Regions from separate parts of the Streptomyces asiaticus genome, predicted to be linked through region 1. Evidence: riboswitches for the same ligand, from Rfam matches in the RefSeq annotation. Region 1 holds a riboswitch; each other region holds the start of a gene.

Region 1 (9,297 bases):
TCCTGGCCCCCAGCTCCAATCTGCGCACCGATGAGTGGGGTGGTTCGACCGAGGGCCGGGTCCGGTTCGCGGCCGAGGTGGTCGCGGCCGTGTCGGCGGCCATCGGAACGCGGCGCACCGGGATACGGATCTCGCCCGGGATCCGTTACAACGGCATCGAGGAGCCCGACCTCGAGGCCACATACGTCCCGCTGATCCGTCGCCTGAACGAGACCGGCCCCGCGTATCTGCACATCGTCGAGGACTCCCGCGATCTGACCGGCATCCTCCGCAAGGAGTTCTCCGGAACCCTCGTCCTCAACCCCGCGACGGACGGGTTCACCAGCGCGGAGGAGCTGGCGCTCATCGAGGACGGTACGGCCGACATGCTGTCCTTCGGGGCGCTCTTCCTCGCCAACCCGGACCTTCCGGCCCGGCTGCGCGCGGGCGGGCCGTACAACACACCGGACGAGACGACCTACTACGGCGGCACCGACAAGGGGTACATCGACTACCCGCGCCTGAATGCCTGAGGGCCGGCCCTCCTGGCCACGGTCGTAGCCGTGCTCGATGTGGTGGTGCGCGAAGCCGCTCAGGCTGCGTGTGCCACGGTGAACCGCTCGACGGCGTCCCACAGTTCGCGCTCGCGCCGCGGGTCGTAGGACTCCTCCGACGACCGCGCCACCCGGGCGCGGTCGACGTAGGAGCCGGTCGGCGCCGCGGTCGTGCCCAGCACGACATCGGCGAGGTAGCGGCCCGCCGCGCCGCGGCCGGTGGCGAACGGCGTGAGGGCCATCACCGGCAGCACGCGCCGCATGGCGAAGCGGGAGAGCGGACCGGCGTTGCGGGCGAGGCCGGTGCCGGGGACGAAACCGGGGTTGTACGCGATGGCGTCGATCCCGGCCGGAAGCCTCCGCGCGTACTCGTGCACGAGGTGGATGGCGGCCAGCTTGCTCGTCGAGTACGCGGTGCGCCCGCCCGCCGTGCCGGCCGGCTTGGCGAAGGCGCCCGGACGGGCCAGGACATCGGGGGAGTGCCAGACGGGGCCGGGCACCATGCCCATGTTGTGCCTGAAGTCCCCGAAGTGGGTGTCGCTGACGGTGATCACGATCCGGGCGGGCGGGGCGAAGTGGTCCTGGAGCACCCGGACGAAGAGGTGGTTGGCCAGTACGTTGACGGCGAAGGTGGCCTCGTATCCGTCGGGGGACTCGGTCAGCGCGTTGGTGTACTGCATCCCCGCGTTGCCCACGAAGCTACGCAGCGGTGGCAGATCACCGCGCTCCAGCCGGTCGCGGATCTCGGCGGCGGCGGAGCGGACGCTCTGGAGCGAGCCGAGGTCCGCAGGGACGTACGAGACCGTCTGCCCGCCCGTGGCGAGCTCCTCGGCGAGCCGGGCGCCGGAGGACGCGCGGGCCACGACGAGGAGGTGTGCGTCGGGCGACCGCCGCACGATGTGCTCCGCGGCGACGCGCCCGATCCCGCGGCTCGCGCCCGTCATCACGATGGTGTGCTGCGCAGCAGGCATGGAAGGCTCCTTCGCTGGTCGGCCGATGGCGCCCGGCCGGGCGCGGCGGTTCCACGTTCGCCGCCCGTGCCCACGCCGGCCAGTGCCGTCCCCGTCACTAGGACCGGCAGTACCCAGGCTCATCCGGCGCCGCGCGGCGAGAATGCACCCATGGCTTCCTCCCGCTCCGACTTCGCCGCGCTGCTGCGCGCCTGGCGCGACCGCCTCGCCCCGGCCGACGCCGGCTTCACCCCGAAGGCGAGCCGCCGCGCCCCGGGGCTGCGCCGCGAGGAGCTCGCCGAGCTGGCCGGGCTCTCCGTCGACTACATCCTGCGCCTGGAGCAGGGACGCGCGAAGCACCCCTCGGACCAGGTCGTCGGCGCCCTCGCCCGCGCCCTCCAGCTGTCCCGCGCCGAACGCGACCAGCTGTACCGGAGCGCCGGGCTGCTGCCGCCGCGGGACGGGACGGTCAGCTCCCACGTGCCCCCGGGCATCCAGCGGCTCGCGGCGCGCCTGGGCGACGTCCCGATCGGGGTGTTCACCGCCGACTGGACCCTGGTGTGGTGGAACGCGATGTGGAGCGCCCTGCACGGCGACCCCACCGTGCTCCCGGCCGCCGAACGCAACCTCGCCCGCGCCCTGTTCGGCACCGGTGCCGCCCGCGACCCGGTGCTCCGCGTCCGCCCCGAGCGCGGAACCGACACCTTCGAAACCTCGATCGTGGCCGACCTCAAGGACGCCGTCTCCCGCTACCCCGCCGACGCCCGGCTCGCCCGTCTGGTGCGGGAACTCCGGGCGGAGTCCGAGGTCTTCGCCCACCACTGGGCCACCCGGGCGACCGCCGCCCAGCACACCTCGGACCGCAAGACGATCCGGCATCCGGAGATCGGCGACATCCTGCTCGACTGCGATGTGCTCATCGTCCCCGGCGCGGATCTGCGCATGGTCACCTACACGGCGGCGACCGGAACCAGCGACGCGGGCAAGCTGGACCTGCTCCGCGTCACCGGTCCCCACGGGTCAGGACGCGGGCAGCTCACCTCGGACCGTACGGGCCGCGGTGACCAGGTTCTCCAGTGAGGCGCGGGTCTCCGGCCAGCCGCGGGTCTTCAGCCCGCAGTCGGGGTTGACCCACAGCCGCTCGGCCGGGATGGCCTTCAGCCCCGTCCGCAGCAGTTCGGCCGCCTCCTCCGCGCCGGGCACCCGCGGGGAGTGGATGTCGTACACCCCGGGCCCGGCCTCGCGCGGATAGCCGTGGGCGGCGAGCTCGCGGGCCACCTGCATATGGGAGCGGGCGGCCTCCAGGCTGATGACATCGGCGTCGAGGTCGTCGATCGCCTGGACGATGTCGCCGAACTCGGCGTAGCACATATGGGTGTGGATCTGGGTGCCGGGGCGTACGCCGCCGGTGGTGAGCCGGAAGGCCTCGGTCGCCCAGGCCAGATAGGCGGGCCGGTCCGCCGTGCGCAGCGGCAGGGTCTCGCGCAGCGCGGGCTCGTCCACCTGGATGACCGAGGTCCCGGCCGCCTCCAGGTCGTTCACCTCGTCGCGCAGGGCGAGCGCCACCTGGCGGGCGGTGTCGCCGCGGGGCTGGTCGTCGCGGACGAAGGACCAGGCGAGCATGGTGACCGGTCCGGTGAGCATGCCCTTGACCGGGCGGTCGGTGAGCGACTGCGCGTACGCCGTCCAGCGCACCGTCATCGGCTCGGGGCGCGCGATGTCACCGGCCAGGATCGGCGGGCGGACGTAACGCGTGCCGTAGGACTGGACCCAGCCGTGCTGGGTGGCGAGGTAGCCGGTGAGCTGTTCGGCGAAGTACTGGACCATGTCGTTGCGCTCGGCCTCGCCGTGCACCAGCACATCCAGGCCGGTCTTCTCCTGGAAGGAGATCACCTCCTGGATCTCGGCCCTGATGCGCTCCTCGTACCCGGCCGTGTCGATCCGGCCCCCGCGCAGGTCGGCGCGGGCGGTGCGCAGTTCGCCGGTCTGCGGGAAGGAGCCGATGGTGGTGGTCGGCAGCAGCGGCAGCCGGAGGTGGGCGCGCTGGGCCGCGGTGCGCTCGGCGTACGGCTGGGAGCGGCGGGCGTCGGCCTCGGTGACCGCGGCGGCGCGGGCGCGGACGGCCGGGTCGCGGGTGATGGGGGAGCCCGCGCGGGAGGCGAGATCGGCCCGGTTCGCGGCCAGCTCGGCGGTGATCGCGCCGGTGCCGCGGGCCAGGCCCCTGGCGAGGGTGACGATCTCCGCGGTCTTCTGCCGGGCGAAGGCCAGCCAGCGCAGGATCTGCGGTTCGATGTCCCGCTCGGGTGTCGTGTCGAGGGGGACGTGCAGCAGCGAGCAGGAGGCCGCCACATCGACCCGGTCCGCCAGGCCCAGCAGAGTGCCGAGCGTGGCCAGGGACTTCTCCAGGTCGTTGACCCAGATGTTGCGGCCGTTGACGACACCGGCGATCAGCCGCTTGCGGGGCAGTCCGCCGACGGCGGCCAGCGCGTCCAGATTCGCCGCGGCGGCCTCCGTGAAGTCCAGCGCCAGCCCCTCGACCGGGGCGTTGGCCAGCACCGGCAGCGCCTCGCCGAGGCGGTCGAAGTACGAGGCGACCAGCAGCTTCGGGCGGTCGGTGAGGGCGCCGAGGTCGCGATAGGCGCGGCCGGCCGCGTGCCGCTCGGCCGCGGTGCGGTCCTGGACCAGGGCGGGCTCGTCGAGCTGCACCCACTCGGCACCGGCCGCCCGCAGATCGGCCAGGACCTCGGCGTACACCGGAAGCAGCCGGTCCAGGAGGGTGAGCGGCTCGAAGTCCGCGGGCGCGTCGGGCGCGGGCTTGGCGAGCAGGAGGTAGGTGACGGGGCCGACGAGGACCGGCCGCGCGGCCGGCCCGAGGGCGAGGGCCTCCTTGAGCTCGGCGACCTGCTTGGCGGAGTCGGCCGTGAACACCGTGTCCGGGCCCAGCTCGGGGACCAGGTAGTGGTAGTTGGTGTCGAACCACTTGGTCATCTCCAGCGGCGCCACGTCCTGTGTGCCCCGCGCCATCGCGAAGTACCCGTCGAGCGGGTCGGCGGCGACCGCGTCCCGGTGGCGGTCGGGGATGGCGCCGACCATGACGGTGGTGTCCAGCACATGGTCGTAGTACGAGAAGTCGCCGGTGGGGACCTCGTCGATGCCCGCCCCGGCCAGCTGGAGCCAGTTGGCGCGGCGCAGGTCGGCGGCGGTGGCCCTCAGCGCGTCGGCGGTGACGCGGCCCTTCCAGTAGCCCTCGATCGCCTTCTTCAGTTCCCGGTTCGGGCCCTGGCGGGGGTAGCCGTACACGGTGGCCCGTGCTGCCACGGCCGCGGACTTGGTGGTCACGGAGATCTCCTTCGCGAGATGAATCCCTGAGGTCCCGGCGACGGGAGGAGGGCGCGAAGGGTGACGGACCGGACGCCACGACGTCGCGCGGCAGGCGCGCGGTCGTCCGCCTGGTGCATGTTCGCCGACCCGCCCTCGAGGTCACCGGGATGTCCGCGCACGGGTGGTCCGTACGCGGGCAGATGGCAGGTCTTCGGACTCACGGGCGCGCCCTCCTCAGGAGGACACCTACTGGCCGTCGCTTCCCAGGTCCCTCTCACCGGACCCAGTGCGTATGACGGCGGTCGTTCCCGCTCACCGCTGCGGGGCAGTCCCGGATTCCCACCGGGTTCCCTCTTGCGACGTCCCGCCTGGCGGACGGGGCGAACCAGCTGCGCCGGCCAGCCTACGGCATGGGAAACCCCCGGCCGTGTCGGCCGGGGGTGCCGCTCCTCACGGGCTCGTGGAGCGGGGGGTCAGCACGAGCTGGAGTCCGACTGGCCCACCAGATTGACCGGGACGGTGACGAAGGAGAACTGGTTGCTGGCGCATACGCCGGGGAAGGTCGTGGTCGTGCTGCTGGTGTTGTCGACGGTGACATCGGGGCCGTCCTCCGCGAGGGCACCGGTCGCGCCGACGGCGAGGGACGCGGCGGTGAGAGCGAGCGTGGACAGGGCGGTCCGCATACGCATAGGAACTCCTTGCTGGGAATGAGCGGCCGGAAATGACCGGCTTCGCATGCATGGTGCCCCTTTGTCGGACGGATCGCGGCCCAACGTCCCCCCAATGGGGTAACGCGTCACCCGCTGTCACATCATGCGCCGCCGAGCCGTGCGTCGTCCTTGTCGACGAGGGTCTCGGAGAGCGAAGCGCGAGCATCAGTCTGCTGGCGATCTCGCTGGGCTCGGCGGGCCTCGGCGGGGCCTCTTCACGCGTCCATGGCGGTCGGCTCTGGCGCCTGCGGTCCCGTCGTCACCCGAGCCATCGGTGAGCTGATTGCCTCAGCCGCAGATACGAGGGAAATTCAGATTTCTTCCTCGCATCTGCGTGATCTTTGGTCTATCGGCATGGCATGTGCGTTTGCCTGGGATGGGTGTTCGGGTAACGCTCCTCCAGGAGGTGGTAGCCCGTGAGTGACTCCCTCGCAGCTGCCAGTACGGCCGCCGGTCCAATGGCGGAAGTCGCTCTCACCGGCGATCTGACCCGCCCCGCCCGGCTGACGGTGTCCGAGCTGCTCACCTGGCCCCAGCACCGGGCGCAGGTGAGCTTCGACTGCGCCACCAGCGGCATCCAGCGCCACCGCTTCACCGGGCCGTTCCTGCACGACGTCCTGGTCGCCGCCGGCCCCGGCTTCGACCCCGCCCGGCGCAAGGACCGGCTGCGCTTCCTGATCGCCGTACGCGGCGCGGACGGCCACCGCGCGCTGCTGTCCTGGGCCGAGATCGACCCGGACTTCGGCCGCGCCCCGGTCCTGCTCGCGGTCACCATCGACGACACTCCGCTCGACCGCGCGGGCCCCCAGCTCGTCCTGCCCCAGGACCGCTGCGGCGCCCGGTACATCAGCGGCATCGAGGCGATCCGCGTGGACGGCGGATACACCGTCTGGACGTGATGGCCCCTGGTGGAGCCCGGTGGCGGCCGGGCGTCAGATCAGCGGACGGTACGCCGTGAGCGTGACGGACAGCGTCACATCGCAGGGCTCGGGCAGCCGCGCGATGCGCTCCTCCAGCCGCTCGCTCTGCTGATGCCAGGCGTTGGGGCCCATCCCCACCAGCTGCGGCAGGGCCTTGTGGTCCAGTGCCATGGTGCTCCGCGACCGCTCGCGGGCCACCTCGGTGAAATGCGCCGAGAGCCGGTCCGCCAGCCGCTCGTCCTTCTGCTCGCCCACCCGCAGCAGCCCCAGCGCCGCCACCAGTTCCCGTAGATGATCCGGCCGGGGCGTCACCACCAGCAGCACACCCTCGGGGCGCAGAATCCGCCGCAGCTCGGCCGGATTGCGCGGCGCGAAGACATTGAGGACCACCGACGCGGCCCCGTCGGCGAGCGGCAGCCCGTCCCAGGCGTCGGCCACCACCGCGCTGATCCGGGGGTGCGCCCGCGCGGCCCGGCGGGCGGCGAACTTGGAGATGTCGAGCAGGATCCCCTCGGAGTCCGGGAACTCCGACATCACCCGGGCAAGGTGATAGCCCGTGCCGCCACCGATGTCCACGACACAGCCGGGGTCCCCGCCCGCGGCCTCCGGTGCCGTCTCGCGCGCCAGCGCGGCCAGCGCCCCGGCGATCGGCGCGTAGTGACCGGCGGCCAGGAAGTCCGCGCGGGCCGCCACCATGGCGGCGGTGTCCGCGCTGAACTTGGCGGCGCCACGCAGCAGATTGACGTACCCCTGCTTCGCCACGTCGAAGTTGTGCCCCTGCGAGCACTCCAGCGTGCCGTCGGTCATCGTCATGGCGCCGGAGCAGTACGGGCAGTGAAGGTACCGAACCGCCTCTTTCCGCATCGTGTCCCCCGTTACCGCCGTTGTCCTGACAGGGTCCCAGCCTATGCGGATGATCCGGGGGTGCCGCACACCCGCCCCCTGCCGCGGCCGGCGGGCGCGCTCGTTCCTTCGCGGCCAGTCCGCCCGGCGCGGCCGCCCGGCGGCCTCAGCGGCGGCGGGCGGCGGCCTCGAAGCGGCCCACCCAGTACGCGGTGCGGTCGAGATAGGCCGTCTCGGCCGCGCGGCCCGTCCGCCCGTACGCCCCGTTGTAGGTCCGGTAGCTCAGCGCCGTGGGTGGGGTGGCGGTGGCGGGTTCTATCTGGCTGCCCTCGTGCCACTCGTTGAACGAGGTGATCGAGACCCAGGTGGGCGGGCCCCCGTTGGCCGGGGAGAGGGCGTTGTTCCACTCCAGGTCGTAGGTGGCGCCGTCCGCGCGCTCCAGGGTGGGCGTGGTGTTGCCGGGCACGGCGCGGTCGTCGATGTAGCCGGGGCCGATGGACGGCGCCCAGACCATGCCGTGGTCGCGGCAGTACGCGGCCGGACCGGCCCACTGCGGATTGTTGCCCGCGGCGATGGCGTCGTAGGTGTACATGCCGCCGAAGTGCGCCACCTTTGACACGTCCGTGGTCTGGGCAAGCACGATCGCCCGGTCGGCCACCTGGTCCAGCGGGGTCCAGTCGGCGATCCGCAGGGACTCGAAGACGTAGTACGCGCCACGGTTGCCGTGTGCCGCGTCCCGGTGGAAGGCCGGATGGCCGCCGTACCGCTGGATGAGATAGCCGATGTCGTCCACGACGGACCGCGCGGTGCGTCCGGCGTACGGCTCGATGTGCCAGGCCACCTCGAGCCCGTGTGCGGCCGCCGCGTCCAGGAGCAGCGGCACCCGCTGGTCCTCGTAGCCGCCCCGCCCCCACCAACTGGTGACGAGCACACCGGTGCGGGCCTGGGCCAGCCACCCCATGTGGCGGTCGACCACGGCGCGGTCGCCGGAGTCGTACGCACCGGCCACCGGGTAGAAGTCGGAGCCGATCCGGTCGGGCGGGGTGAGGCCGCCCTGCGACCAGTGGCGCCAGGAGCCGCTGACCGCGGGGCTGCCGTACCAGGGGTAGGAGAAGATGTGCACGTCCGGCGAGGGCGCGAGCCGGGCCGCCGGTGAACTGGAGGCGGCGGGCACGGCGGCCGCCGCCCGGCCTTCCGCCGCGGCGGGGGACCCGGCGCCCAGGGCGACGCCCGCGGCCGTGCGGGTCAGAAAGGTCCGGCGCGAGGTGCCGGGGCTCTGTGCCATCTCACGTTCCTTCCGTGGTGGAGGGGCACCTCGGAACCCTCGTCAGCGGGGGTCCTCGGGGCCGGCCGGCGCCGCCGCGTACAGCACATGGCTGTCTGCATATGAGCCCTCGCCCGATGCGAAGCGTTCAGGAAACCGAATGGCGTTGGAGTAACGGAACATAGGCTTGCCGTGATATAGCGTCAAGACGAGCTACGGAAGTTGTCGGGGGCCGGGGTCGGCGGGGCGCCGGGCCGGGGAGCGGAGGCTGGCGTGGAATCGGTGTCGGGAGCAGCGCGGGTCCGGCGTCACGAGGACGTCAAGTCCGCGGCGCGCGTCCTGGAAGTGCTCGAACTCCTGGGTGCCGAGGGCGCCCGGCTCTCGCTCGCCGACATGGCGAGCACCCTGTCCGTGCCCAAGAGCAGCCTGCACGCGGTGCTGCGCACCATGGAGTCCCGCCGCTGGGTGGAGACCGACCCGTCCGGAACGCTGTACAGCCTCGGCCTCAAGGCGCTGCTGACCGGCACCGCCTATCTGGAGAGCGACGACCTGGCCGGGATCGCCGGGCCCGTGCTCGACCTGCTGGCCGAGGAGACGGGCGAGGCCGTCCACCTCGGACGGCTGGACCACACCGATGTCGTCTACCTGGCCAAGCGCGAATCCCGGCACGCCCTGCGGATGTACTCGGCGGTCGGCCGCCGGCTGCCCGCGCACGCCACCGCGCTCGGCAAGGCGATCCTGTCCCAGTACGACGCG
Region 2 (9,297 bases), on a different contig from region 1:
TGGCGGAGCTGCGCGCGAAGCTCGCCCCGTTCCAGCTGCTCACCGGGATCGAGGTCGACATCCTCCCCGACGGCTCCCTGGACCAGGAGCCGGAGCTGCTGGACGAGTTGGACGTGGTGGTGGCCTCGGTCCACTCCAAGCTGCGGATGGACGCCCGCCCCATGACCCGCCGGATGGTCACCGCCGTCAGCGATCCGCTGGTCGATGTGCTGGGCCACTGCACCGGACGGCTGCTCGGCGGCAAGCGCCCCGAGTCGTCCTTCGACCATGAGGAGGTCTTCGGTGCCTGCGCGGAGGCGGGCACCGCCGTGGAGATCAACTGCCGTCCGGAGCGGCTGGATCCACCGCGCAGACTACTGCGGGAGGCCGTGCGGGCGGGGACGTTCTTCTCCATCGACACCGACGCCCACGCGCCCGGCCAGCTCGACTGGCAGCGCAATGGATGCGCCCGGGCCGTGGAATGCGGGGTGCCGGCGGAGCGCGTCATCACCACCTGGACGGCCCGGCAGCTGGTGGACTGGACCCGCACGCGCAGGCCCCCGCGCCGTGCCGGGCACGGGAGTTGACGACGGCATACGCGAAATGGGCTGGTCCCCGGTGGCCGACCTGAAGGTGGTCCACGTCCCCCAGCCGTCCCCGGGTGGCTCGGCCGGATGGAGGACTGGGGGACGAGACTACAGCGCCGCAAGTCCGTCCGGGCGGTCGGCGCCGCGGGCGGACTGGTCTTCGCCGTACTTCAGGACCGGATCTCCCTGCCGTTCGACGGGGATCGTCTCCTGGTGCCCGCGGTCATCCTGGTCGCCGCGCTCTGGGCGGTCGCGGGCACCTTCCTGTACCACGCGCTCACCCTGAACGTCCGCAGGCCCACGGTCCATGTCGCCATCCCGCGCAGCTGGCGCACCCTGCTCAGAAGCCCGGCCGGTGCGGTCCTGCTCCGGCACGAGATCTCGCATCTTCGCCACGGTGATCCGATGCGACGGCGCTATCCGGGTCATGCGCCGGCGGCGGGGAAGGCCGCCGTGTTCTTCGACGGGATGACGGCCCTCGCCATCACCCCCGTGGAAAGCACGGCGCAGACTGTCACGTCGATAGCCGTCTTCGTCCTCACCCTGACCTGCGGCCTCTACGCCAACAGCCGCGCCCGCCGGGTCCTGGTCACGCTGATGGAGATGCGGGCGGACGCCGAGGCCGTCACGGACGCGGAGTCGGCGGACCGGCTGTCCGCCTTCCTCACCGCCCAGCAGAAGAAGAACCCGACACGGCAGAAGGCCGACCGGCTGCTGGCCCTCTCCCAGGGGTGGTCCGGCGGCCACCCCGCCCCCTACGCCCGTGCCGTCGCCGCCGCATGGGTCTTCGCGGCCGGCGTCTGCCTTCCGGCGATCGGCATCTGGACGGGCGTCCTGGACGGGGTGTCCGCGTGACGGGTGTCCGCGTGACAGGTGCCCGCGTGACAGGTGGTCAGTGCGGGTCGTAGCGGACGGTCAGGTGCGGTCGCAGGTCGACAGGCCGGGTCGCCAGCGGCAGGCGATGGCGGCGAACCCGCCGTCCGCCGCGACCGGCACGGACAGGGTCTGCCCGCCGCGCACCACCGTGGGCTTGCGGACCAGGCCGTCCGGTCCGTCCAGGACCAGATCGACCAGCCAGCGGCCCGGCTCCAGCCGCAGCGGCACCTCGGCGGTGTGCGCGGGGCCGGTGAACGTCCCGCCGATGAACCACCGCGAGCCGCTGGAGCGGGCGAGCACCGCGCTCTCACCCGGCCGCCCCGCCAGCAGCCGGGTGCGGTCCCAGGTGGCCGGGATCTGCTCCAGGAACCGGCGGGCGAGCGGACGGGCGTCGTACGACTCCGGGGTGCCCGCCAGGTTCTGGATCCCGGACTCATAGAGCACCGACAGGCCGACCTCGCCCGCGTCCGAGGCCGCGTTGGGGCGCTGGGGCCGGTGGAAGGCCCCGGGGGTGAAGTCCATGGAGCCGATGACATTGCGGGTGTAGGGCAGCGTCGCCAGGTGCTGCGGGGTGTTGGTCCGCTTCTCCTCGCCGTTCACGCCCTCCATCGACATCACCTGCGGCCAGGTGCGCTGAATGCCCTTGGGGATCGTCGAGCCATGGAAGTTGACGAGCAGATGGTGGGCCGCGGTGTCCTTGAGGATCTCGTCGTACCAGCGCAGTGTCTCCTGGGACTCGGAGTCCATGAAGTCGATCTTCACGCCCTTCACCCCCCACCGCTCCAGCGTGGGCAGCCACTGCTCGCGCTCCTCGGCGGTGTCGAGGTCACGGTGGTGGATCCAGACCTGGATGCCCACCTGCCGCTCGCGGGCGTAGTCCACGAGCTGCGGGATCCAGCTGTTCCGCTGCCAGTCGGGATCGGTGACGTCCCACTGGTCGGGGTCGAAGTACCAGCCCGCGTCCACCACCACATACGGCCATCCGCGCTGGGCCGCGTAGTCCACGTACCCCTGCTGCATCGACAGGCTCTGCCCGGCCGGCTTGCCGCCCGCGAGCCAGGTCCACAGGGCGGGGCCGGGCCGGATCCACGAGGTGTCGGCGACCCGTGACGCCGGTGCCAGATCGTCGGTGAAGGTGGACTGGGTGACGGTCGGCAGATCGCCCACGATCAGGGCGCGCCAGGGGGTGCTGAGCGGCCCGTCGGACTCGACCCGCTCGTCCCACAGGCCGATGCGGTACGTGGGCAGTCCCTGCTGGTGGATCAGCCGGGCGGCGGAGTAGCGGCCGGTCAGATCCGACTCCGCGATCAGGGCGTAGCCACCGCCCGTCTCGAAGAGGGCCTGCGCCATGTACTCACCGGTGGGCGCGGTCGCCGCGGTGTACTCCTTGAACAGGTTCTCGTTGTCCTTGCGGTAGTCGCCCAGCCACGCGGCCGCGTCCGGGGGCAGGGTGAAGGCCGAGGTCTCGCCGAGGACATCGCCGCTGCCGGAGGGCAGGTCGTAGCGATAGGCGACCCCGTCGTCCGAGACCCGCACCACGAGGTCCAGCCGGGCGTTCCCGCCGCCCCGGAACCGGAAGCGGGTCTCGGTCATCCGCGCGGTGCGCGAGCGCTGCTTGCCGGCCGTCGACCGGTAGCGCTCCACGACGGTGCGGTCGTGGCGTCCCAGATAGCGCAGCCCGTGCGACAGATCCGCCCGCTCGGTGACGATGCCCACGGGCGAGGGCTCGACCACCGTCCGTCCGCCCCGGGACACCTGGAGCGTCAGCGCTCCCGAGGCACCGTCGAGCCGCAGCTGGGCGAGGGGACCGGAGTGGGGCGAGGGGCCGCGCACGGTCCAGGCGGAATCCCTCGCCTGTGCGGGCCCGGTGATGAAGAGCGTCATGGCCAGGACGCCGCAGAGCAGAAATGCCACTGCGGAGCGTCGATAAGATCTCGGCATCGTTGCCTCCCGAGGCGGATACGTTACCGAGTCATCCGATAACTGGGGAGGGGTTGAGCGGTATTACGCGCCGACAAGGGTTGCTGGCGCATAAGAGATCGGATCTATGGCTGGGCTGCTTCCGGAGACGACGCCAGGGGCAGAGGGTCGGTTGACGGGCCCGCGCACGGTCCGGACGAGGAGGCGCACACGATGAGCGGCACGGCTCGGCCCGGCGATCCGGACCGGGAGACGGCGGCCCCGGCGCCCGCCGAACCCGAGGGTGGGGATCCCGCCTGCTGGCTGGAGATGGTGTGCGCGGACTGCGGTGCGATCCAGGACACCGCCGAGTTCACTCGCTGTGCGCGGTGCGGCGCCCCGAGGGAGTGAGCGGCCGCGGCACGCGGCCCTCGGCGGTGAGACGGCCAACTCCCTTTGACGGCAGAGCGGGTACGCTTCGCCGTCGTGTTCTCCGCCTCCGCATCCGCCCCGCCGTCCCCCTCGGGGCCGGTCCACATGGTCGTCTGCGGCGACGACGCGCTCGCCCACCGCCTCGCCGCCGAACTCCACGACGTCTACCGGGCACAGGTGACCGTGGTCATTCCCGGCGGCGCTCCCCTGGCGGACCCCGCCGGGCAGCGGATGGCGGGATGGCGGCCGGGAGGCCGTACCTCCGCGCTCTTCGGCAGGTTCAGCGCGGCCGTCGGACGGGTCCCGCTGCCCCGGCAGACCGAGGACGACCCCGCCCCGGACGGGGGAGTGCGGGTCATGGAGGCGCCGGCACTGGACGAGGACGTGCTGACCGAGGCGGGCGCGGATCAGGCGACGGCGCTCGCCCTGGTCCATGACGACGACGAGACCAACATCCACGCCGCGCTGCGGGCCCGCCGCCTCAACCCCCGGCTGCGGCTGGTGATCCGGCTCTACAACCGCAAACTGGGCCAGCACCTGGAGGAACTCCTCGACGAGGCGGCGCGGGTCGCCGATCCCGGCATGGACCCGGCGGAGCTGGACGCCACCACCACCGTACTGTCGGACGCCGACACCGCGGCCCCCGCACTCGCGGCCACCGCCGTGGCGGGCACCAGCAAAGTGCTCCAGGCCGACGGGCTGCTGCTGCGCGCGGCCGAGCGCACCCCGCCCGGCACGGACGAGGTCGCCCGCCCGGGGCTGTGCACCCTCGCCCTGCTCTCGTCCACCACCAGCGACCCGGGCGGCAGCGAGGGCTCCGACAGCAGCGGGGACGAAGGGCCCAGGCTGCTGCCCGGAGACGAGGAGGTCGCCGCCGCCACCGGACGCGACACGGTGGTGCTCGAGGCCGTCTCCGCCCTCGGCGCGCCGCTGCCGCCACAGCGGCTCGGCAGTCGCAGACTGCCGCTCGCCTCACTCTTCTCCCGCCGGCTGCGCTGGTCCGTCGCCGGAATGGCCATCGCCGTGCTCGTCCTCACCATCACCTCCTGGCAGCTCACCGGAGCCGGACTGCTCCACGCGGCCTACCTCACGGTGCTGGACGTGCTGGCGATCGACGATCCGGCGCTCGACGAGCCGACCGGACGCAAGGTCCTCCAACTGCTGTCCGGGCTGACCGGACTGCTCCTGCTGCCCGTTCTGGTGGCCGCCGCGCTGGAAGCGCTGGGCACCTTCCGCACCGCGTCCGCGCTGCGCCGCCCTCCACGCGGCCTGTCCGGCCATGTCGTGCTGCTCGGACTCGGCAAGGTCGGCACCCGGGTCCTGGCCAGGCTCCGGGAGATGGACATCCCCGTGGTGTGCGTGGAGGAGGACCCCGGGGCGCGCGGCATCCCGCTGGCCCGCAGGCTCGGGGTGCCGACGGTCCTCGGCGATGTCACCCAGGAAGGCGTCCTGGAGGCCGCCAAAATCCAGCGGGCCCACGCCCTGCTCGCACTGACCAGCGTCGACACCACCAACCTGGAGGCGACGCTGTACGCCCGCTCGGTCAAGCCCCGGCTGCGGGTGGCTCTGCGCCTGTATGACGACCGCTTCGCCAACGCCGTCTACCGCACGCTGCGTGCGGCCCATCCGCGGGCCCTCACCCGCAGCCGCAGCGTCTCCAGCCTGGCGGCTCCGGCGTTCGCCGGGGCCATGATGGGACGTCAGGTCCTCGGTGCCATACCGGTCGAGCGCAGGGTGCTGCTCTTCGCCGCCCTGCATGTCGCCGGGCATCCGCGACTGGAGGGGCGTACCGTCGCCGAGGCGTTCGTACCGGGCGCCTGGCGGGTCATCGCGCTGGACGCGGCCGAGCCCGCGGACCGGCAACGCGACCTCGGGGCTGCGCCCCCTTACGACGGTGTCGTCCAGCAGGCGCCCGCCCTGGTGTGGGACCTGCACCCCGGCTATGCCCTGCGGCCCCAGGACCGCGTGGTGCTGGCGGCCACCCGCCAGGGCCTGGGTGAGATCCTGGCGGGGGCGCCGGTCCGCCGGAACTGACGCCGGGCCGCCCGTCGCCCCGCCGGGGCTGGGGCCGCGTGGTGTGGCGCTGTCCGGGATGCGATGATGCCGGGCGACAAGGGCGACGGCGGAACGAGGAAGCCGGTGTGAATCCGACGCGGTACCGCCACTGTGATCGGCGAGCGGATCCCGAACAGGCCACTGCCCACGTATGCGGGTGGGAAGGCCGGGACGAGCATCGACCCGAGAGCCAGGAGACTCACGCGGTCGCCTCCTCGATCGACACCGGGGCGGACTTCCCCGGAGGAGGGGTGATGCGGCGTGCCCGTGAGGCCGACCGACCCGCTGCCGTGCCGGGTGACCGTGTGCCGGGACTGCTGCTGCGGCAGTCCCAAGGTGACCGGCGTCGACCATGCCGCGCAGATCACGCGGCTCGGTGAGGAGGCGCCCGTACGCGTCTCCGAGTGTCTGGACGTCTGCGACCAGGCCAATGTGATCGTGGTACAGCCGTCGGCCGCCGGACGGGCCGCCGGGGGCAGGCCGGTGTGGCTCGGCCTGGTCAACGACCCGGACGCGACGGAGGACATCGTGGCCTGGGTCCGGGCGGGTGGCCCCGGGGTGGCACCGCTGCCCGACATCCTCGATCTGTACGCGTTCTCGCCGCGGGGGAGTGCCTCGGCCGAGCCGTCACCGGGCGGTAGCTGAGCACCCGAAGTCGCCTGGGGGCAAGGGAGTTGCTCGTACGAGCAGAACTCTGGCGGCCTCTCACCCTGTGGGCTACCGTCGGTAACACCTTGCCGGCCGGTAACACGATTCCGTCGCGGCACCCCCCTCCGTATCTCCCGCACCCTCCGAACCCCCTTCCGGAAGGCAGCTCATGGAGAACTCCACAGAGAATTCCGCGTCGCCCGCCGGGATCGGCGGGATCAGCCGCCGTCGCGCCCTGACGGCGGCGGGTGGTGTGCTCGCCGGCGCCGCGCTCGCCCAGACGGCGGTTCCGGCCTTCGCCGCCTCCGGCCCGTCCTCGGACGCGGACGCCATCGTGGTCGGCCACGGGCTCGCCGGGCTGGTGGCCACGGCGGAGCTGACGGCCGCGGGACGCAAGGTGCTCCTCCTCGACCAGGAGCCCGAGAGCAACCTCGGCGGCCAGGCGTTCTGGTCCTTCGGCGGCCTGTTCTTCGTGGACTCCGAGGAGCAGCGGCTGATGGGGATCAAGGACTCCCCCGAACTGGCCTGGCAGGACTGGCTCGGCACGGCCGGCTTCGACCGCGGTGTCAGCGACCCCGGCGGCCAGGACTACTGGGCCCACAAGTGGGCCGAGGCGTACGTGGATTTCGCCTCCGGGGAGAAGCGGTCCTGGCTGCACGGGCTCGGTGTGCAATGGTTCCCGATCGTCGGCTGGGCCGAACGCGGCGGCGGTCTCGCGGACGGCCACGGCAACTCGGTGCCGCGTTTCCACGTCACCTGGGGCACCGGTCCGGCCGTGGTCGAGCCGTTCGAGAAGAAGGTGCGGGCCGCCGCGAAGGACGGCCGGGTGACGTTCACGTTCCGGCACCGGGTGGACGAGCTGATCGTCACCGATGGCGCCGTCACCGGGGTGAGGGGCTCGATCCTGGAACCGAGCGACGCCGCCCGCGGCAAGCAGACCTCGCGCACCGTGGTGGGCGACTTCGAGCTCAGCGCCCCGGTGGTGATCGTCACCTCCGGCGGTATCGGCGCCAACCACGACCTCGTACGCCGGAACTGGCCCGACCGGCTCGGCTCACCGCCGAAGTTCATGGTCACCGGCGTCCCCGCGTATGTGGACGGCCGCATGCTGGCGATCACCGAGAAGGCGGGCGGACGGATCGTCAACCCCGACCGGATGTGGCACTACACCGAGGGCCTCAGGAACTACGCCCCGATCTGGCCGGGCCATGGCATCCGTATCCTGCCGGGCCCGTCGTCGATGTGGTTCGACGCGGAGGGCAGGCGCTTCTCCAGCCCCGACATCCCGGGCTACGACACCCTGCACACCCTCGGATCGATCACCGCCACCGGTCATGACTACTCGTGGTTCATCACCACCCAGAAGATCATGGCCAAGGAGTTCGCGCTCTCGGGCTCGGAGCAGAACCCGGACCTGACCAACAAGGACATCCTGCAACTCCTCTCCCGCATCTGGCAGACCCCCGAGCCGATCCAGCGGTTCCGGGACAAGGGCGAGGACTTCGTGGTCGCCACCTCCCTGCCCCAACTGGTCGCGGGCATGAACAAGTTGACCGGTGACAACCTGATCGACCTGGCGGACCTCAAGCGGCAGATCGAGGCCCGCGACCGCGAGATCGAGAATCCGTACACCAAGGACGTCCAGGTCATGGGCATCCGCAACGCGCTCGCCTACCCCGGGGACGCCCTCAGCCGCACCGCCTCCGCGCACCGGATCCTGGACTCGGCCGCCGGGCCGCTGATCGCCGTGCGCCTCAACATCCTCACCCGCAAGACCCTCGGCGGCCTCCAGACCGATCTCTCCGGCCGCGTCCTGGACGCCTCCGGCCGGCCGATCAGCGGCCTGTACGCGGCGGGCGAGGTGGCGGGCTTCGGCGGGGGAGGAGTACACGGCTACCGCTCCCTGGAGGGCACCTTCCTCGGCGGCTGCCTCTTCTCGGGCCGCACGGCGGGCCGCGCGGCGGCGTCCGCGACGGCGACCTGAACCCCGTCGGCGGGAACGGGCCCGTGGGAGACTCGTCCCGCACTCCGTGGCGAGGGAGGACACGTTGGGCGGGGACGATCCGCACATCCATGTCGAGTCGAAGGTCGTCCGTGGCGTGGCCGCCGTCCGCGAGATGATGGCAGCCACGTTCGGCCTGGTCGGTGACGTGCCGAGCCTCGTCGATACCGGATGCGGGCTGCGGGCCCCGTACGCGATGACCTCGCCGCGCCCGGAGAACGTCACCTGCCTCGCCTGCCGTGAGCATGCGCGGCAGGAGCATCTGCGCTTCGCGGACGAGGTCGAACGTCTGGGCGGGATGGCCGGATCGACCATCAGCACGGCCCAGGCCAAGCTGGCCGCCGACGAGCACCGCGAGCTCGCGGAGAGGTTCTCCGGCCCGCGGCGGGCCGAATGACATCACCGCACGCGGGCGGCCCGCGGCAGCCGGACTCCGCTACGGCGCCGGGTCCGCCTGGGCGACGGGGTGCTCCACCGCTGCGCGCCGCGGCGGCGGCACGCCCTCCCGCCACTCTCGGCGCCGCCCCGAGACGCCCACCGGGGCGGTGAGGACGGCCAGGCAGGCGAGGACGAGTGCGATACCGCCCCAGCCGACGGCGGGGAGGCGTTCGCCGATGACCAGCACGGCGAGGACGGCCGCGACGGCCGGTTCCAGCAGGGAGAGCGGGTCGCCGTGCTGGCGGGCACATGCGCCAGCCCCCAGCCGAACAGGACGTAGCCGGTGAACATGGGCACCAGCGCCATGTACGCCCCGACCGCCACATGGGACCCGGAGTCGAGGAGCGGGGCACCGGTGACCAGGAGGACGGGCACCAGGAG
Region 3 (9,297 bases), 1.2 Mb from region 1:
AGGGGACGACCCGCGCCCCGGCCGCCGTGAGCAACTCGGCGTGCTCCGCGTACGAGAAGGTGAACGCGGCCCCGCCCGCCACGGCGACCACCGGCCGCGCCGCCCGGTCGCCCCGGCCCCCGGCACCGTCGCCCCGGCCCTCGGCACCGGGGACGGCGGCCATCGCCCGGTGTATCTCCTCCTCCGGATCCCAGGGCCGCCCGGACAGCGGCGGTGCGCTGCGCGCCAGCGCCAGCAGCCCGTCGAGATCGCAGCCCTCCCGCACCCGCGCCGCCAGCGCGGCCGCCGAATCGACCGCCTCCGCATGGCGCTCGGCCACCGGCACCAGACCCAGATGGCGGCTCGGGGCCCGCACCGCCCGCGTCCGGCGCAGCGCGCCGAACACCGGCACCCCGCACCCCTCCAGCGCCTCGCGCAGCATCGCCTCGTGACGGTCCGAAGCGACCTTGTTCAGGATCACCCCCGCCACTCGCACCTCGGGGTCCCAGGAGGCGAAGCCATGCACGAGCGCGGCCACCGACCGCGACTGCGACGACGCGTCCACCACCAGCACCACCGGTGCCCGCAGCAGCTTGGCCACATGCGCCGTCGAGGCCAGCTCGCCCTGTCCGGCCGCCCCGTCGAACAGGCCCATCACCCCCTCGACCAGCGCCAGATCGCAGCCCGCCGCCCCATGCAGGAACAGCGGTGCGATCCGGTCCGGACCGCATAGATAGGCGTCCAGATTCCGGCCCGGGCGCGCGACTCCGGTCCGCGACCGGCCGGCTCCCGAGGCGCCCGAAGAACCGACCGAGGAACCGGCCGAGGAGATGGCCAGCGCGTGATAGCCAGGGTCGATGTAGTCCGGGCCGACCTTGTGCGGGGACACATCCAGACCGCGCTCCGCGAAGGCGGCCATCAGCCCCGCCGTGACCGTCGTCTTCCCGCTGCCGGAGGCGGGCGCCGCGATCACCAGGCGCGGGACACTCACCACTCGATGCCTCGCTGGCCCTTCTGACCGGCGTCCATCGGATGCTTGACCTTGGACATGTCGGTGACCAGGTCGGCGAAGTCCAGCAGCTGCGCCGGTGCGTTACGCCCCGTGATGACCACGTGCTGTGTCCCGGGACGGTCCCGCAGCACCGCCACCACCTCGTCGGGGTCCACCCAGCCCCAGTGCATCGGATACGCGAACTCGTCCAGCACATAGAGCCGGTATGTCTCCGCCGCGAGATCGCGCTTGACCTGCTCCCAGCCCTCGCGTGCGGCCTCCTCGCTGGAAGCCATGTCGCGCTGGACCCACGACCAGCCCTCGCCCATCTTGTGCCATGCGACGGTCCCCCCTTCGCCCGAGTCGCCGAGGACGCGCAGCGCGCGCTCCTCGCCGACCCGCCATTTCGCGGACTTTACAAATTGGAATACACCGACCGGCCAGTTTTGGTTCCACGCCCGCAGCGCCAGCCCGAACGCCGCGGTCGACTTGCCCTTGCCCTGACCGGTGTGGACGAGCACCAGCGGACGGTTGCGGCGCTGGCGGGTGGTCAGCCCGTCGTCCGGCACGACGGTCGGTTGTCCTTGCGGCATCAGGCGGCCCTCCGAGGGTTCGAAACGGTTCGTACATCGCGCACCAGCGCGGTCACGCTGTCCGCGCGCAGCTCGTCGAGTGTCACCGGCGTGCCCCGCAGTTCGCGCGCGAGCGCGCCCGCGAGCCCCAGCCGCACCGGTCCCGACTCGCAGTCCACGACCACCGAGGCGACCCCGTCGCCCGCGAGCATCCGCGCCGCGCGCCCGGCCCGCTCGACCGGCGTGGGACCGCCGGACCGCCGCGCCTCCGTGGCCCGCCCGTCGGTCACCACGACCAGCAGCGGACGGCGTGCCGGATCCCGCAGCCGCTCCACCCGCAGTACCTCCCGGGCCTTCAACAGCCCGGCCGCCAGCGGCGTACGGCCGCCCGTCGGCAGCCGCTCCAGCCGTGCGGCGGCCGTGTCGACCGACGAGGTGGGCGGCAGCGCCAGCACGGCGTCCGCGCCCCGGAAGGTGATCAGCCCGACCTTGTCCCGCCGCTGGTAGGCGTCGAGCAGCAGCGACAGCACCGCGCCCTTGATCGCGCTCATCCGCTTCCGCGCGGCCATCGAGCCCGACGCGTCCACCACGAACAGCACGAGATTGCCCTCCCGGCCCTCGCGCACCGCCTCGCGCAGATCGTCCCGGCGCACCAGCAGCCCGGGACCGCGCCGTCCACGCGCCAGCTGATGCGGGGCGGCCGCCCGGACGGTCGCCGACAGATGCAGCGCGGACAGCGTCCCCCGCGGGCGGCGCGCCCCGGTGGTGCGGCCGTGCGCGCTGCGGGCGCGCGAGCGACGGCCTGTCGCGCCCTCGCCCAGGCCGGGGACGTCGAGCCGCCGGGTCCGGAACGGTTCGGCGGCGCCCACGGCCGCCCGTTCACCGCCGGCCCCGCCCACACCGTCGTCCGCTTCGCCCGGCCCGCTGTCGCGGTCGGCCGGGGCGGAGTCGGGCTCGCGGTCGGCCGTCTCGTGCTCGCCCGTGCGCTGGTCGGGGACGGACGGCTCGGGTTCGGCGGGCGGCGACTGCTCCCCCGGCCCGTCACCCGCGCCCTCCTGCGGTCCGCCCTCGGGGCCGCCCGGGTCGTCCGGCCCGGAGCCGCCCGGCCCGTCCTCGGGGCCCGGGTCCGGATCCGGCTCCGGGTCGTCCTCCTCGAACCGCCCCAGGATCTCGTCCAGTTTGTCCTCGTCGAGCCCCGGCGCGTCGAACGGCGCCCGCCGCCTGCGGTGGGGGAGCGACAACAGCGCGGCCCCCCGTACGTCCTCGGTCCGGACGTCGGTGCGCCCCGCCCAGGCGGCCAGCGCGGTCGCCGTACGGGCCGTCACGATGTCCGCGCGCATCCCGTCCACCTCGAACCCGGCGCACACCGCCGCGATCTGCCGCAGCGCGCGGTCGCCGAGAGCCACCCGCGGCAGCAGGGAGCGCGCCGCCGCGATGCGCTCCCGCAGGGCCTCCTCGTCCGCCGCCCAGCGCGCCGCGAACCCCTCGGGGTCCTCGTCGTACGCCAGCCGCCGCCGCACCACCTCGACCCGCTCCTCGGTGTCGCGGGACGCCGCGACCTCCACCGTGAGGCCGAAGCGGTCCAGCAACTGCGGCCGCAGCTCGCCCTCTTCGGGGTTCATGGTGCCCACCAGGAGGAAGCGCGCCGCGTGCCGTACGGACACCCCCTCGCGCTCCACGTAGGAGGCGCCCATGGCGGCCGCGTCGAGCAGCAGGTCGATCAGATGGTCGTGCAGCAGGTTGACCTCGTCGACGTAGAGCACCCCGCGGTGGGCGTCCGCGAGCAGTCCGGGCTCGAACGCCTTCACACCGTCCGACAGCGCCCGCTCGATGTCCAGCGCGCCCACCAGCCGGTCCTCGGAGGCGCCCACGGGCAGTTCGACCATCCGCGCGGGGCGCGCCTCGCCCGTGCCCGGCTCATGGGGCCCGTCCGGGCAGGACGGGTCGGGCGCGGCCGGATCGCAGGAGAACCGGCACCCGGCCACCACGTCCACCTCGGGCAGCAGCGAGGCGATCGCCCTTACGGCGGTGCTCTTGGCCGTGCCCTTCTCGCCGCGTACCAGGACGCCGCCCACGGCGGGGGAGACGGCGTTGAGGAGCAGGGCGAGCCGCAGGCCGTCCATGCCGACGATCGCGCTGAAGGGGTAGGTGGTGGTCACGCGGTGATACCTCCTGGGGTGCGTGGGCACAGCGGTCCGGTGTGGGGGTGGGGGCTCGTCATGGCGTCCCCCCTGGGACCCCCGGAGGGACGAACGGCAGCCCCTCAGGGACGCCCTCCTCGATGAGCCGCAGCAGCGCGTCCGTGTCGGCGTGCTCCTCGATCAGGTCGCCGAGGCGGTCGAGCTGCTCCTCGCGCAGCTCGCCGAAGCGGGTGTCCGGCGCGGGGACGAACGCCCGGCCCGCCGCGGCGGCCACCCGCCGCAGAAACGCCCGCCGGAAGCCGTCGCTCTCCAGCGAGCCGTGCCAGTGCGTGCCCCACACCGAGCCCACCCGGCAGCCGTCCAGGAAGGGCTCCTCGGCTCCGTCCAGCAGCTCGGCGACCCCGTGGTGGATCTCGTAGCCCTCCACCCGCTCGCCGAGCGCCTCGCCCACCGGCCGGGCCAGAGTCTTCTCGGCCGCGAACCGCACCCGCACCGGCAGCAGTCCGAGCCCGGCGACCGTCCCGGCCTTCGACTCGACCTCGTCCTCGATGCGCTCCCCGAGCGCCTGGAAGCCGCCGCAGACGCCCAGTACCGGACGGCCCTCGGCGGCCCGCCGGGCGATCGCGTCGGCCAGCCCGCGCTCACGCAGCCACTCCAGCGCCCTTACGGTGCCCCTGGTACCCGGCAGCACCACCAGGTCGGCGTCGGCCAGCTCCTCGGGCCGGTCCACGAACCGCACGATCACGCCCGGCTCTGCCGCCAGCGCGTCCACGTCCGTGAAGTTGGACATCAGCGGTACGGCGGCCACCGCGATCCGCAGGACGTCCGCGCCGTAAGGGGGCGCCACGACGCTCTCCCGCACCGCGCCGCGCAGCGACACCCGCAGCCCGTCCTCCTCGTCGATGCCCAGCCCGTGGGCGAACGGGAGCACCCCGACGGTCGGGCGCCCGGTGAGGTCGCGCAGCATCTCGAGGCCGGGCTCCAGAAGGCTCACATCGCCGCGGAACTTGTTCACCAGGTAGGCGGCCACATGCCGTTGGTCGGCGGCCGACAGCAGCGCGGTCGTGCCGAAGAAGGACGCGAAGACACCACCGCGGTCGATGTCCCCGACCACCACGACCGGAAGCCCTGCGGCGCGCGCAAGACCCATGTTGACGATGTCGGTGCGGCGCAGATTGATCTCGGCGGGGCTGCCCGCGCCCTCGCAGATCACCGCGTCATGGGTGCGCCGCAGCTCCTCCAGGCACTCCGTGACGGTCCCCAGCAGCGCCTCCCGCCCCGTGGAGACCCTCTCGCCGGGCGAGGGGGCCCCGGGCCCGCCGAAGTACCCGCGCGCGCTCAGCTCGCCCACCGGCTTGCCCAGCAGCACCACTTGACTGCTGCGGTCACTGCCCGGCTTCAGCAGGACCGGGTTCATCAGCGCACTGGGCTCGACGCGCGCGGCGGCCGCCTGCATGGCCTGCGCCCGCCCGATCTCCGCCCCCTCCCGGGTGACGAAGGAGTTGAGCGACATGTTCTGCGCCTTGAAGGGCGCCACGCTGACGCCCTTACGGGCGAGCCACCGGCAGATCCCGGCCGTCACCACGCTCTTGCCCGCGTCGGAGGTCGTGCCCGCGACGAGCAGCCCCCCGCCGCGTGCCCCGGAACCCTCCGTGCCGTCCTTAGCGCGTATCCCGCTCATCCGCCGCCCCTTCCCAAGGCCCGGGGCCGTCCCGTCAACGCCCTCAGGACCGGCCGGGCCGCCATGGACACTCCGAGCGCCAGCACGCCGACGCGCCGCGACAGCCGTATCGCCCGCTCGATGTCGGCCGACTCCACCGGCCGCCCGCCGGAGTTGAGCACCGGTCGGTGCTCGACCCGGCCGCCGTACGCGAGGGTGCCGCCCAGCCGGACGGCGAGCGCGCCCGCGAAGGACGCCTCCACGGGGCCCGCGTTGGGGCTCGGATGGCGTCCGCCGTCGCGCCGCCAGGCGCGCCACGCACCGCGCGGATCGGGGCCCGCGAGCGTCGCCAGGGCCGCCGTAAGGCGCGCACCGGGCCAGCCGGCCACATCGTCCAGCCGGGCCGCCGCCCAGCCGAACCGCCGGTAGCGCGGCGACTTGTGGCCCACCATGGCGTCCAGGGTGTTGACGGCACGGAATCCTATGAGCCCCGGCACACCGCCCACGGCGCCCCACACCAGCGCGCCCACGACGGCGTCGGAGGTGTTCTCGGCCACCGATTCGACCACCGCGCGGGCGATCTGCGGCCCGTCCAGCGCCTGCGGATCGCGGCCGCACAGATGCGGCAGCCGCTCCCGGGCGACCTCGAGGTCCCCGGCGGCCAGCGCCCCGCCGACGGCCCGTGCCTCACGGCCCAGGCTCGTGCCGCCCAGCACGGCCCAGGTGGCGGCGGCGGTCAGCGCGACCTCCGCGCCACGGCGGCTGCCAAGGCCCCGTACGGCGCGGGTCAGCAGCGCGGCACCGGCGGCCGCGCCGCCCGCGCACAACGCGGTGTGCAGGGCCCCGTAGCCCCGGTGGTCGCGCCACAGCCGGCGCTCGGCGGCCGCGGCGGCGCGCCCGAACGCGGCCACCGGATGGCCGCGGCGCGGATCACCCGTGGCGAGGTCGCCGAGGAAGCCGAGGGCCGCGCCACACGCGAACGAGGCGTGGTCGGCAGGCATCCGTCAGGCCGCCGTCACGCCTCGGCGCGGCGATACGGAACCAGACGGGCCGGATGGGCCGGAAGAGCCGAAGCGGACAGGGAGGGCTGGCGGCGTGGCGATGCCGGGCATGGCGGTATGTCCTCACTCAGGGTCCGCGCCCTGGTTCGACGTGACCGGCGGTGAGAGTCTCCTGGCTCCCGGATCCGCGGCCCTCCCGGTCTTCCAGCCCCGCGTACGCGACGAACCGTACGGACGAGCCGTGACCCCATACAGGCGATGGGAGGGTGCTCCCCGGTGACAGTGGCGGGACCGCGCCGGATTCTCACCGGCTTCCTCTCCTGCCGCCGTTTGGCTCGGGAAGTCCACCATGGGCCGCGAATGGCCGTCAACTCGCATATGACCCATGACGCCCGAGTGTGCCGAGCCCCACAGCCAACCGCCCCTCACAGGACGGCCGCCGGACGGTCGGCGCTGGTCAGCGCCACCATCCGGCGGCCGGTGGTCGTTCGGGGAAGCGGGGTCCTCAGGCGACGATCAGATAGATGCCGTACGCCACGACCGCGGCGCACACCGCAAAGCAGGCGTACGCGCCGGTGCGCGCGAGCGAGGAGGCGCCCACCGCGCCCCCGGGCACGGCGGCGGCCGTGCCGCCCCGCTCCGGCGCCGCCTTACGGGAGGTGCCGACGATGCCCAGGGTGAAGACGCCCACCATGCCGACGGTGACCGCGAGGCTGATGCCGAAGACCTGGCCGAGTGCAGCCCAGTCGATGCTCATGTTTCCTGGCTCCTTAGCGGGTGGTGCTGCTCGCGGCGGCGGGGGTGGGGGTCTGCTCGGGTGTGTGCTCCGAGGTGTCGTCCTCGGGGGCGGCGCTCGCCGCACCGGCGGGCGGCGGGGCCACGGACCGCAGGGCGGCCGTGACGGCGCCCACCGGCTCCTGGGTGCCGACCTCGTTGACGTTGGTGTGGTCCACGGGCTTGCGGCGCGACAGCATCCAGATCGCCCCGCAGGCCAGGACGGCGAGCACGGCCACCGCCGTGATTCCCGCGTTCCCCTGGTCGGCGAGGAGCGCGGCGGCGCCCGCCACCAGACCGGCGGCCGGCAGGGTCAGCACCCAGGCGATCACCATGCGGCCCGCGGTCGACCAGCGCACCACGGCGCCCTTACGGCCGACACCCGCGCCCATGACGGCACCGGAGCAGACCTGGGTGGTGGACAGCGCGAAGCCGATGTGGGAGGAGGCGAGGATGACGGTCGCGGCGCCGGTCTGGGCGGCGAAGCCCTGCGGCGGCTGGATGTCGGTGATGCCCTTGCCCATGGTGCGGATGATGCGCCAGCCGCCCAGGTAGGTGCCGAGCGCGATGGCCAGGCCCGCCGAGACGATGACCCACAGCGGCGGGTCGGAGTCGGGCGCCACCACGTTCCCGGTGACCAGCGCCAGGGTGATCACGCCCATCGTCTTCTGGGCGTCGTTGGTGCCGTGGGCCAGGGAGACCAGGGCGGCGGAGGCGATCTGCCCCGCGCGGTAGCCCTTCGCGGTGTCCTCGGGGGAGCGGTCGCGGCCGAGCCGGTAGGTGAGCCGGGTGGCGGCCAGCGTGGCGATGCCGGCCACGATCGGCGCGGCGACGGCGGGGATCAGGACCTTCATGACGATCGCGTCGCCATTGACCCCGTCCAGGCCCACGGAGACCACGGTGGCGCCGATCAGACCGCCGAACAGGGCGTGCGAGGAGCTGGAGGGGAGTCCGGCGAGCCACGTCACCAGATTCCACAGGATCGCGCCGACGAGTCCCGCGAAGATCACTTCTGGCTGGATACCGGATCCCTCGTCGATGATCCCGCCGGAGATGGTCTTGGCCACCTCCACGGACAGGAACGCGCCGACGAGATTGAGGACGGCCGACATCGCCACCGCCACCCTGGGCCCGAGTGCTCCCGTGGAGATGGTGGTGGCCATGGCGTTAGCCGTGTCGTGAAAGCCGTTCGTGAAGTCGAACACCAAGGCCGTGACGATCACGATCCCGATGAGAAGCGTGATGTGTTCCATACACCCGGTCAATCAGTTCGAAGGTCGTTAGTGGCACGGTGAACGTAAGGAAACAGGGTGAACGGGAGATGAACTGAGCAGGGCATCAGGGTGACATGGTTGCGGGGTCGCTAAAACCCGGTGAATTTCAGCCTACGCTCCCATGTCGCAGGGGAGTTGAGCCGCGTTCGAGAGCCGCCGGAGACGGTCCCGGGACCGGTCTCGCGGGCGTCCGCCGTCCCCTCACGTTCACCCGTCCGGAGTCGGGTGTCCACGAGGCACGGTCGTAGTCGCCCGTCGCGCCAGTCGCCGGTCCCGCCGCCGCGCGGCCGGCGGCCGCCTGGAAGGATCGGGCCCCGGAGGTGAGGGCAGGTGACCCAGTCGCGATCCACGCGGCAGCCGCAGCCGCGGCTGACGCATCCCCTGCGACAGGCATGGACGCAGGTGGTGAGTACGGCCCGCAGGACCACCGCCGACGGCCTGGTCGTCGGCACCTCGGGCAATGTCTCGGCCCGGGTCGGTGACACCGTCCTGGTGACCCCGAGCGGCGTCCCGTACGACCGGCTCGGCCCCAGGGACGCCGTCGCCGTCGACCTGGACGGACACCAGGTCCTCGGCACGCTGAAGCCCACCAGCGAGCTGCCCATGCACCTCGCGATCTACCGGGAGACCGACGCCGAGGCCGTGGTCCACACCCACGCCGTCCACGCCACGGCCGTCTCCACGCTCGTCGACGAGCTCCCCGCGATCCACTACATGACCGCCGCCCTCGGCGGCCCGGTCCGCGTCGCGCCCTACGCGCTCTACGGCACGGACGAACTGGCCGCCGCCATGCTCGAGGCGCTGCGCGACCGCAGCGGCTGTCTGCTGCGCAACCACGGCACCGTCGTCCACGGCGCCACCCTGGACCAGGCGTACGACCGCACCGCCCAGCTCGAATGGATGTG

The links. A riboswitch is a leader RNA that binds a small molecule or an ion and turns the genes downstream of it on or off. The one in region 1 is predicted to bind cobalamin.
Region 2: it holds a riboswitch for cobalamin, as region 1 does, so the genes downstream of both, KHP12_RS01360 ((2Fe-2S) ferredoxin domain-containing protein) here and metE (5-methyltetrahydropteroyltriglutamate--homocysteine S-methyltransferase) in region 1, are expected to answer to the same signal.
Region 3: it holds a riboswitch for cobalamin, as region 1 does, so the genes downstream of both, KHP12_RS37605 (cobalamin biosynthesis protein) here and metE (5-methyltetrahydropteroyltriglutamate--homocysteine S-methyltransferase) in region 1, are expected to answer to the same signal.

What each region holds. Positions count from the first base shown of each region.
Region 1 is NZ_JAGSHX010000006.1:8,191,515-8,200,811, forward strand. Features, by position in the region: gene KHP12_RS42995 (alkene reductase) at 1-512, shown strand, start outside; gene KHP12_RS43000 (SDR family NAD(P)-dependent oxidoreductase) at 572-1,504, opposite strand; gene KHP12_RS43005 (helix-turn-helix transcriptional regulator) at 1,655-2,563, shown strand; gene metE (5-methyltetrahydropteroyltriglutamate--homocysteine S-methyltransferase) at 2,504-4,822, opposite strand; cobalamin riboswitch at 4,990-5,209, opposite strand; gene KHP12_RS43015 (hypothetical protein) at 5,278-5,493, opposite strand; gene KHP12_RS43020 (molybdopterin-dependent oxidoreductase) at 5,931-6,413, shown strand; gene KHP12_RS43025 (putative RNA methyltransferase) at 6,447-7,298, opposite strand; gene KHP12_RS43030 (glycoside hydrolase family 99 protein) at 7,444-8,562, opposite strand; gene KHP12_RS43035 (IclR family transcriptional regulator) at 8,815-9,297, shown strand, end outside.
Region 2 is NZ_JAGSHX010000001.1:414,699-423,995, forward strand. Features, by position in the region: gene KHP12_RS01335 (PHP domain-containing protein) at 1-566, shown strand, start outside; gene KHP12_RS01340 (hypothetical protein) at 654-1,421, shown strand; gene KHP12_RS01345 (glycoside hydrolase family 97 protein) at 1,482-3,383, opposite strand; gene KHP12_RS01350 (hypothetical protein) at 3,576-3,752, shown strand; gene KHP12_RS01355 (NAD-binding protein) at 3,879-5,807, shown strand; cobalamin riboswitch at 5,857-6,049, shown strand; gene KHP12_RS01360 ((2Fe-2S) ferredoxin domain-containing protein) at 6,090-6,473, shown strand; gene KHP12_RS01365 (FAD-binding dehydrogenase) at 6,646-8,460, shown strand; gene KHP12_RS01370 (hypothetical protein) at 8,507-8,875, shown strand; gene KHP12_RS50340 (hypothetical protein) at 8,915-9,103, opposite strand.
Region 3 is NZ_JAGSHX010000006.1:6,972,112-6,981,408, forward strand. Features, by position in the region: gene KHP12_RS37585 (cobyrinic acid a,c-diamide synthase CobB) at 1-973, opposite strand, end outside; gene cobO (cob(I)yrinic acid a,c-diamide adenosyltransferase) at 967-1,563, opposite strand; gene KHP12_RS37595 (putative cobaltochelatase) at 1,563-3,701, opposite strand; gene KHP12_RS37600 (cobyric acid synthase) at 3,760-5,364, opposite strand; gene KHP12_RS37605 (cobalamin biosynthesis protein) at 5,361-6,344, opposite strand; cobalamin riboswitch at 6,491-6,708, opposite strand; gene KHP12_RS37610 (hypothetical protein) at 6,850-7,101, opposite strand; gene KHP12_RS37615 (inorganic phosphate transporter) at 7,115-8,371, opposite strand; gene KHP12_RS37620 (class II aldolase/adducin family protein) at 8,723-9,297, shown strand, end outside.